DNA from 3 places in the Tepidibacter sp. Z1-5 genome. Region 2 is predicted to be linked to each of the others. Evidence: a T-box and tRNA genes for the amino acid it is inferred to sense, from the RefSeq annotation. Region 2 holds a T-box; the other regions hold tRNA genes.
The links. A T-box is a leader RNA that pairs with one kind of tRNA and senses whether it is charged. The one in region 2 lies ahead of leuS (leucine--tRNA ligase), so its partner is inferred to be a tRNA-Leu.

Region 1: it encodes a tRNA-Leu, which carries the amino acid that the T-box ahead of leuS (leucine--tRNA ligase) is inferred to sense. The anticodon was not compared.
Region 3: it encodes a tRNA-Leu, which carries the amino acid that the T-box ahead of leuS (leucine--tRNA ligase) is inferred to sense. The anticodon was not compared.

What each region holds. Positions count from the first base shown of each region.
Region 1 covers NZ_JBBMMD010000005.1:63,149-66,443, reverse strand. The annotation lists gene splB (spore photoproduct lyase) at 1-282, shown strand, start outside; gene WJW32_RS01615 (YaiI/YqxD family protein) at 462-911, shown strand; gene WJW32_RS01610 (DUF1540 domain-containing protein) at 1,056-1,220, shown strand; tRNA gene WJW32_RS01605 (tRNA-Leu) at 1,301-1,386, opposite strand; gene WJW32_RS01600 (ABC transporter substrate-binding protein) at 1,444-2,985, opposite strand; gene WJW32_RS01595 (lytic transglycosylase domain-containing protein) at 2,997-3,295, opposite strand, start outside.
Region 2 covers NZ_JBBMMD010000036.1:25,771-29,065, reverse strand. The annotation lists gene leuS (leucine--tRNA ligase) at 1-1,846, opposite strand, end outside; T-box leader at 1,914-2,103, opposite strand; gene rsfS (ribosome silencing factor) at 2,116-2,472, opposite strand; gene WJW32_RS08660 (LCP family protein) at 2,485-3,295, opposite strand, start outside.
Region 3 covers NZ_JBBMMD010000005.1:58,058-61,352, reverse strand. The annotation lists gene polA (DNA polymerase I) at 1-1,691, opposite strand, end outside; tRNA gene WJW32_RS01580 (tRNA-Leu) at 1,931-2,007, shown strand; gene WJW32_RS01575 (RNA-binding domain-containing protein) at 2,058-3,197, opposite strand.

The DNA of each region.
Region 1 (3,295 bases), on a different contig from region 2:
GAATTAATAATAAAACTAAAAAAAGAACTCAAAGACTACAACAATCCTATAACATTTGAGCTTATTCAGCATAGATTCACAAGCACTGCCAAAGAACTTATTCTCACTCGCTTTCCAAAGACAAAACTTGATCTTAACGAAGACAACAGACAGCTAAAATGGGGCCCTTATGGGAAATTTAAGTATGTATACCCAAAAGAAAAAAGCAGTGAATTAAAAGAATATATATCAAACCTTATATACGAAAATTTTGAAAACAGCACTATAGAGTACTTTACTTAGTAATTATAATTTAAAACTAAGCTTAACCTTCATATTATTACTTATATTTATGTTTAAGTATATCAATTCACTTATCTATACGATATAATTTATACGAAAGCTAAAAATTCAGTTAGATTAAAATCTCCATCTGAATTTTTAGCTTTATAATATAATAACAATATATAAAGGAGTAACTTATGAGAATTCTCGTTGATGCAGATGCTTGTCCCGTTAAGGATATAATAGTTAAAGTCGCTAAACACTTTAATATAGCTGTCATGATGTTTATAGACACAAGTCATATTCTACATGATAATTATTCAAAGATTATTACTGTAGGTCAAGGAAAAGACTCTGTAGATATGGCTTTGATAAATTCAGTTGAAAAAGGTGATGTAGTCATTACACAAGATTATGGACTAGCTGCCATGGTGCTTGCCAAAAAAGCTCATGTTATAAATCAAAATGGACTTATTTATACTGATGACAATATAGATATGCTACTTCTTCAAAGACATTTATCTCAAAAAGCTAGAAAAGCTAGAAAAAGAACCAAAAGCGCAAAAAAAAGAACCAAATCAGACAATGACTTATTTGAAAGAAATTTTATTGAACTTTGCAAATCATTAATTCAATCAAAAATATAATTTAATGTTGTAATTTATTAAATAAAGCCGAACTATATATTTTTTTGTATTTCCCAGGAAAATTTGATTTTTCATGTAAATATTTCTTGCTATTAATCTCTTTGAAAAGCTAATACTATTATTAGACTTTTAGGAGGTGTTATAATGAATCAAGGAAACCATAATATAGGATGTACCGTTAGTGAGTGTAGATACCACGCAAAGACTTTTAATAACTGTACTCTTACTCATGTAGAAATTACTAAGCACAAGAGTGAAGCTACATGTCCAGAGTGCACAGACTGCTCAAACTTTGAAAAAGACAAGTAAAAAAAGACTCCACTTTAAAAAGTGGAGTCTTTTTATTGAAAGTTTTATAATAAAAAAAGACCCTCAGGTCTTTATATAACTGGTGCGGATGACGGGACTTGAACCCATACGAGCGTAGCTCACTACCCCCTCAAGATAGCGTGTCTGCCGATTCCACCACATCCGCATACTCAATCTTTAATAATATTCTAATTGTTCTGTATATATAAGTCAATACATTTTTTTATTCACTTACATATATATTTTCAAAACCATTGTATACATTAAATTCATTCGAATCCAGTTTTCCTTTAATTTTATTATTTAAAACCAAGTTCTTATCCTTAACCAACAAACTTATAAACGGAACATTGTTGCTAACATATTTCTCTAGCTCATTATAGTTTTGTATCTTTTCAGATTCACTATTAGAACTTATAAGCTTTTGAATCAATATATTTACATTATCGTCATTGTAATTTGTGAAACTATTATTGAAATTAAACCTAGGATCAGGAACAATAGGAAGTGTCCATCCTAGAAGTGCTAGATCATAATCCTTGTTATTAATAGCATTCGTAAGATCTTCTCCAGAAAGTTCTACTACCTCTACATCAATTCCTACATCAGACAATGAAGTTTTTATTAAATAAGCCTCTTTTAGTCTTTCCAAATTTTCTTGATTTACAACAACTCTAAACTGAGCTTCCTCTAAGTTTATATTTTTCAGATATTTTTTGGCCTTATCTGCATCATATTTAACAGCTTTTAATTCTTTATTGTAGTATTTAGATTTTTTATTTAATGGAAATTCCACTACATCTCCATTATCCAAATAAACATCCTTTAGTATTTTTTTCCTATCTATACTATATAATAACGCTTTTCTAAAGTTTATATCTTGTATATACTGGTTATCGAAATTTAATGCTACAAATTCATACTCATTACCTGTATACTTGTTTATATCAAATCTCTTAGCAGGAAACTCTCCACTTATTATCTTATCTATTTTGCAAATATCCGTTTCAAGAGATATAATCATACTCTCTTCAGCTTCTTTATCAGGTACTATAACTAATCTTACCTTATCTATATACGGTTTTTTGTCGTAGTAATCTTCATTTCTTACTAAATCTATATATTTTCTTTTTTCATATTTGTCTATTTTATACATTCCAGAGCCTATTAAATTGTTTGAATAAAGCTTCATATCATCAGTGCTCAAACCAGCAAGTCTATGCTTTGGAAGTATTGGAAATATGAAATTTTCTAAAGAAAAAGAATATGAATTATTAAATACTATATTAAAGCTAGTATCAGATAAAACCTCTACTCTAGATACATTATCAAGAAGAGGATTATAAGTACTTTTATCTAATGTTTTTAGTAGATTTATTGTAAATTCAACATCTTGACTGGTTAAGCCAACTCCATCATGCCAACGTATATTGTCTTTTAAATTTATATTCAAACTCATTCCATCCTGAGAAAGAGTGTAATCTTTCACAAGCTTTGGTTTTATATTGTAATTTTCATCTACCACAAATAGACTATCATATACTAATTTAAGAGCTTGATCTAGAGATTTTTCATTATTTAAAAGAGGATTTAAAGTTCTAAATTCAACAACCGAAATGTTTATTTTACCGCCATTCTTAGGAGTTAAGTCTTCCTCTTGTAATATAGCTTTTTGCAAATCCACATCTATCTTAGTATCATCTTTACTACATCCAAAGAGAAATACAACCATAATTAAAAGAAAAATAATTTTAATTTTTTTCATTAGTTTTTTCCTCATTTCTCATAAATAGCTTTGTATCTTTTGTAATATTTATTTACCTTATTCACATAATCACTAGTTTCTTTAAAAGGTATTTTATTTAAGTTTATTCCATTTTCACTATACCTTTGATCTTTTAACCATTTATCTACATTGCCAGATCCACCATTATATGCCGCTATTACCAAGTCCTTATCATCAAATTGCTTAAATAACTTACTTATATACCAGCATCCTATTTGAACGTTAGTCTCTGGATTAAATATATTTATATCTCCCATTTGAAGTTCATCCTTAGCCCACTGCTGAGTAA
Region 2 (3,295 bases):
CTCTATTTATAAATCTGTAGCATCCTTCTACACCTTGTTCAGCCCAATCTAAATCCCTCTCAGGAGGTGCAGCAAATAATACAAATAATCTAGCCGTATCTGCACCATATTTTTCAATTATCTCTAAAGGACTAACTACATTACCTTTAGATTTTGACATTTTTGCTCCTTCTTTTAATACCATTCCCTGAGTTAATAAATGTTTAAACGGCTCATCAAAATCTACCATTCCTAAATCCTTTAAAACCTTAACAAAGAATCTTGAATAAAGTAGGTGAAGTATAGCATGCTCTACTCCTCCTATATATTGATCAACAGGCATCCACTTTTGTACTAATTCTTTATTAAAAGCTTCATTTTCATTCTTTGCATCTATATATCTTAAGAAATACCAAGATGAATCTATAAATGTATCCATAGTATCCATTTCTCTTCTAGCAGGCTTTGAACACTTAGGACATGTTGTATTCATAAAGCTTTCAGAAGTTATTAAAGGAGATTGTCCTTTTCCTGTAAATTCAACATCAGTCGGTAATTTAACAGGTAGATTTTCTCTTTTAACAGGAACTGTTCCACAATCTTCACAGTAAACTATTGGAATTGGACAACCCCAATATCTTTGTCTTGATATTAGCCAGTCTCTTAATCTATAGTTTATAGTCTTCTTACCAATCTTAGACTCTTCTAATTTTTGGACTATTTTTTCAAAAGCTTCCTTACAATCCATTCCATTGAATTCTTCTGAATTTATCATTTTTGAATCTTCATCTATAACAGGTACTATATCTAATTTATATTTGTTTGCAAATTCTTCATCTCTATCATCATGCGCCGGAACAGCCATTATAGCACCAGTACCATAATCTACCATTACATAGTTAGCTATATAAATAGGAATTTCTTGTCCATTTAAAGGATTTATACAGTATCTACCTATAAATACACCTTCTTTTTCAGTATCAGTAGAAGTTCTTTCTATTTCACTCATATGTTGAATTTTAGTTTTGAACTCTTTAACAGCTTCTTCATACTCTGTTCCTTTTACAAGATCTTCAACATATTCATGCTCCGGAGCTAGTACCATGTAAGTAACACCATACATAGTATCTGGTCTTGTTGTAAATATTTTTAACTTCTTATCGTATCCCTTTATCTCAAAATCAGCCTCTGCTCCAGTACTCTTTCCTATCCAATTTTTTTGCATTATCTTAACTTTTTCAGGCCATCCATCTAGCTTGTCTATATCTTGTAAAAGAACTTCTGCATAATCAGTTATCTTTAAATACCATTGTTCTAAATCTTTCTTAATTACTGCAGAATCACATCTTTCACATTCTCCACCAACTACTTGCTCGTTAGCTAAAACTGTTTCACAAGATGGGCACCAGTTAACAAATGATTTTTTCTTGTATGCCAGTCCTTTTTCATAGAACTTTAAAAATAAGTCCTGAGTCCATTTATAGTAATCAGGAAGACAAGTAGCTACTTCTCTATCCCAATCATAGCTAAGACCTAAAAGTTTTAATTGTTCTTTCATCTCTTGTATATTTTCTCTTGTCCACTTATCAGGATGAATTCCATGCTTTATAGCTGCATTTTCTGCTGGTAATCCAAACGAATCCCATCCCATAGGATGAAGTACATTATATCCCTTCATCTTCATGAATCTTGCAACTACATCTCCTATCGAATAGTTTCTAACGTGTCCCATATGAATTTTTCCTGATGGATAAGGGAACATTTCTAAAACATAATATTTAGGCTTATCATTTTCAACAGTTTCAAAAGTTTTTTCATCTTCCCACTTTTTTTGCCAATATGGTTCTATTTGTTTAAAATCATACATATTTAATCCTCCTAAATTTATATTGTAATTATTTTTTTGTATAAAAAAACCCCTCTATCCCTATATATTTAGGGACGAGGAGTTATATCTCGCGGTACCACCCTAATTGGCTAAAAGCCCTCTTAGTGTAGCTTATAAGGGAGCCAACCCTAATAGTATTAACTAGCAAGTTCAAAGGCATGCTCTACTAGTTTTCACCACACACTAGCTCTCTTAAAGAACAACTTCCCTTTACTACTCTAGACTATTATCTGTATATAATACGACTTTTAAACTAAATTGTCAACATCTACATTTGGTGCATCTTTCCATAATCTTTCTAAGCTATATACATCTCTTTCGTCATCATGGAATATGTGCACTACTATATCTCCATAATCAAGAAGTATCCATCTTGATGTATCTTGTCCTTCTTTTGATATAACACATACATCCTTCTTCTTAAGTTCATCTTCTACATTATGAGCTATAGCCTTTACTTGTCTTTCTGACGATGCACTAGCTATTATAAAGTAGTCAGCAACAGAAGATATTTTTCCAACATTTAAAACTATTGTATCTTCTCCTAATTTATCACCAATAGCATCATATGCCACTTTTACCATTTGTTCAACACTTTCTATCATTTAATTTCCTCCTTAAATGTCTTTACCTATTAATACTATTATATCCGTATTTTTATTTTCAATCTTAGATTTATCTTTTCTCAACTCGCCTTTACCTATAATCTGTCTTATTTTTTGAGCTTCTTCTTTTTTAGAATCATAATATATTATAGTCTTAGGATTATTAAATTCGTCAGCATTACCAACTGTATTAGGTTTTAATCCTTGACGTGCAAGCTTATCAGCAACTTCTGTTGCAACTCCAGATATACCAGAGCCATTAAGTACTGCAATTTTCAAATCTACATTAGTTTGATTATTATTATCATAATAAAGTTCATTTACTAATTTATTTATTTCATCATTATCAGGATTATAGTAAGATATTGAGTTTATGTACATAGGAGCTCCTGGAAGAGTCTCTTTTCTTATATTGTTTACATCCATTTTTTTAGCTTGCATACCAAGTGATGCCATCTCAGATACACTCATATCTGTATCTACATACGTATTAAAAGTATCTATATACCCTTTAATATTGAATATTGAAGATGGACTTAATACCTTTTTAGCAAGTGATTGTATAAATGCCTGTTGAACTTCTACTCTTTGTAAATCCCCTCTTGGATAACCTGTTTTTCCACCATTATTTTTTCTAAATCTTAAAAACTCCATAGCTTCTTGTCCATCTAAAACTTGTTTTCCTTTTTTAAAATGGATATGAAGAGGTGGTGTAGCATAACGATCATCATAGTTCATATTCATAGGTATATCGACCTCAACACCACCTACCTCATCAACAGTCTTATAAAGTGCTTGATAATCGACTTTTACATAATGGTGT
Region 3 (3,295 bases), on a different contig from region 2:
TCAGCGTTAGTTGAATATCCAGTTTTAGTCTTTTTGATTACAGGAAGTTCTAATTTTTCAAACAGTATAACTCCAAGTTGCTTAGGTGAATTTATATTAAATTCTGCCCCAGCCATGTCGTATATATCTTTTTCTAAAGTCTTAATTATAATTGAATATTCTTCCTTAAGCTGTTCTAACTTTTCAATATCAACCTTGAATCCTTCATACTCCATATATCCTAAAACTTCAATAAGTGGCATTTCTATATCATAAAAAAGTTCTTGCATCTCATATTTATCTATAGTTTTTTCCATCTCATTTTTTATACCTATAACAACTTCGATTAAAGTATTAAAATATCTAACCAAAATATCTTCTTCTAATTCTTCAAATTTTTTGGCCTTCTTACCCTTTCCTAACAGTTCTTCCTCACTATTTATATTTTTTCCCATATATTTGGCTGCTAAATTATCGTGTAAGTAATTAGAACTTGTAGCATCTATTAAATATTCTCCTATTACAATATCAAACTTCATATTTTTGATATCTATATCATAACTTCTAAGAGCAATATATTCTTCCTTTAATTTATAACCGTATTTTTCTATATCTTCTGATTCTAATACATCTTTTAATTTTAAGATAAATCTTTCTTCGTTTATATAATATACCTTATCTTGCTCTAAGCCTATAAACATATATATAATATTTTTATCTAATATATTTCCTTGTTTTGTAACAGTCTTTAAGAACATATATTTTTTGTTCTTTATTTCATCTATAACAAAATCTATATTATCATCGTTTATTAGTACAGACTCTATATCATTTTCTTCCACTACCTCTTTGTTCATGCTTATTCTTTTAATTAAACTATTGAACCCAAAAGTATTGAAAAGCTTTATTATCCTTTGTTCATCATAATTTTCAAGTTTTAGTTCATCTACATCCATATCAATAGGCATATCTCTTACTATTGTGGCAAGACGCTTACTCATAAGAGCTGTGTCTATATTTTCCTCTATTTTTTTCTTTACACTTCCCTTTAGCTTGTCTGTATTTTGAACTAAATTTTCAATTGTTTCAAATTCCTTTAAAAGCTTAATTCCTGTTTTTTCTCCTATTCCAGGTACTCCTGGTATATTATCAGACTTATCTCCCATAAGTCCTTTAAGATCTATAAATTGATCTGGAGTTAACTCATATCTTTTTAAAACTTCATCATAATCATAAATTTCAAGTTCCGTTATACCTTTTTTAGTTATAAGTATCTTAGTCTTATAAGATGCAAGTTGTATAGCATCCTTGTCTCCTGTAACTATAATAACCTCAAAATCATCTTCTTCTGCTTTTTTAGATACCGTTCCAATTATATCATCAGCTTCAAAGCCTTCCATTTCAAGCCTATGTATCTTAAATGCATCTAAAAGTTCTTTTAGTGGTTCAACCTGAACTCTTAATTCATCAGGCATCTTTTTTCTTCCAGCTTTATAATCTTCATACTGTTTATGTCTAAACGTAGGTGCTTTAAGATCAAATGCAACACTCATATGTGTTGGTTTATATTCATCTATTATCTTAAATAGCATAGTAGTAAATCCATATATTGCATTAGTATGTAATCCTTCTTTATTCATAAGATCTGGCAGAGCATAAAATGCCCTATTCATCAAAGAGTTTCCATCTATTATAACAAGTTTTTTATTCACGTTTCTCACACTCCATATTCAAAAATAACATAAATAATTCAGATGAAGTCAAACTCCACCTGAATTAAGTTTCCCCTTATTATATCATTATTATATGCTTTAATCACAAGGAAATTATATAAATTTAAACTTGTAGCTGACCTTGATTAAAGAACTAAACTATCAACTAAATCATATATTTTTTTAAATATGTTGATTTTTTTTATTATATATGTTAATATTTATTTGTAAGGTTTTTTGCCCGAGTGATGGAATTGGCATACGTACGCGACTCAAAATCGTGGTTTTGCGAGTTCGAGTCTCGCCTCGGGCACCAATCAAAAAAAGATAGGTATATACCTATCTTTTTTTTATTCCCATATCCATCTACCTAACCCCAGGTAGAATAGCTCTAAATAAATTTCTTTTAGTTACATTTATAAATTTAACACTTCCTTTTTTCTCAAAAGAATTCTTTATTCTATTAAAACCCATTCCACTTCCTAAAAACCTCATCTTATCATCCAGAATTAATAACCTTTGATATATCCAATCATTTCTTCTAGATGGATTATTTTCTTTTACTATAGTATTTATACTGTCTCCTCTAATAAGTACCCCTGGATTATTTACCTCAACTTTGTCTTTTCCCAAATATATAACTATCTCCCTTGTTAAATCATAATAATCTCTATGCACCAAGCTATTTCTAATGCATTCATAAAGACCCTCTATAGGGTAATTATAGTTTTTTAAAACATTCCCAAGATAATATTCGACCTCATTTAACATATATATTATATTCCCATGAAATATTTTAGTAGTAGCCTCTTTATCCAAATTATCTATAACCCTTATAGATGAACTTGTTATATGTTTTTGAGGATGATTTCCAAAAACCAATAATCCTCCTAATGTAGTCACATAATTCCCATCTTCCATCTTTATGCATATCCCTAGATTTTCTAATAGTTCTATAGATATATCTTCATTAATATTTATCTTTTTACAATATGCACGAACTATCTTTTCATCTATTTCACTTATATCACTTTCAACAACAGGCATCATTTCCGTATTTATAATACCACTTTCCTCAAACATACTTGCAACTTCATGCCTTCTAGCTATATCAGTAGTAGATCCCCTTCTTATATAAAAGCTTCCATTTTGTCTTAATTGATGAGGCTTTTGGTTACTTTTAAATATTACCAGTATTCCTAATATTTTTCCCTCATACTCTTCATACTCCATTTTTATACTCACTGGAGGATCTATTCTATTTGATAGTATCTGCTGTATTTTTTCCTCTGCATAAGAATCCTTTTGAATACCTATTACATTCTTTGTTTTATCCTCAATTCCAAATATTATATAACCCCTTCCTCCGTATGTATTAGCAATTGCTAGTATATCTTTAGCCAATTCTTTTTTTTCAGCTTGAGTATTCAAGTTTATTTTTAATTTATAATCAAGCTTTGCACCCTCAGGCTTTTTTAAAAGGTTAGATATCTCATTTTTATCCATCTAATCACCTCTCATATTCCAAAAATTCGTTTTATGCTAACGCATCCAATACATCCTCATATACTCCTTTATTTTAAGGCTTGAGAATCTATATGTTA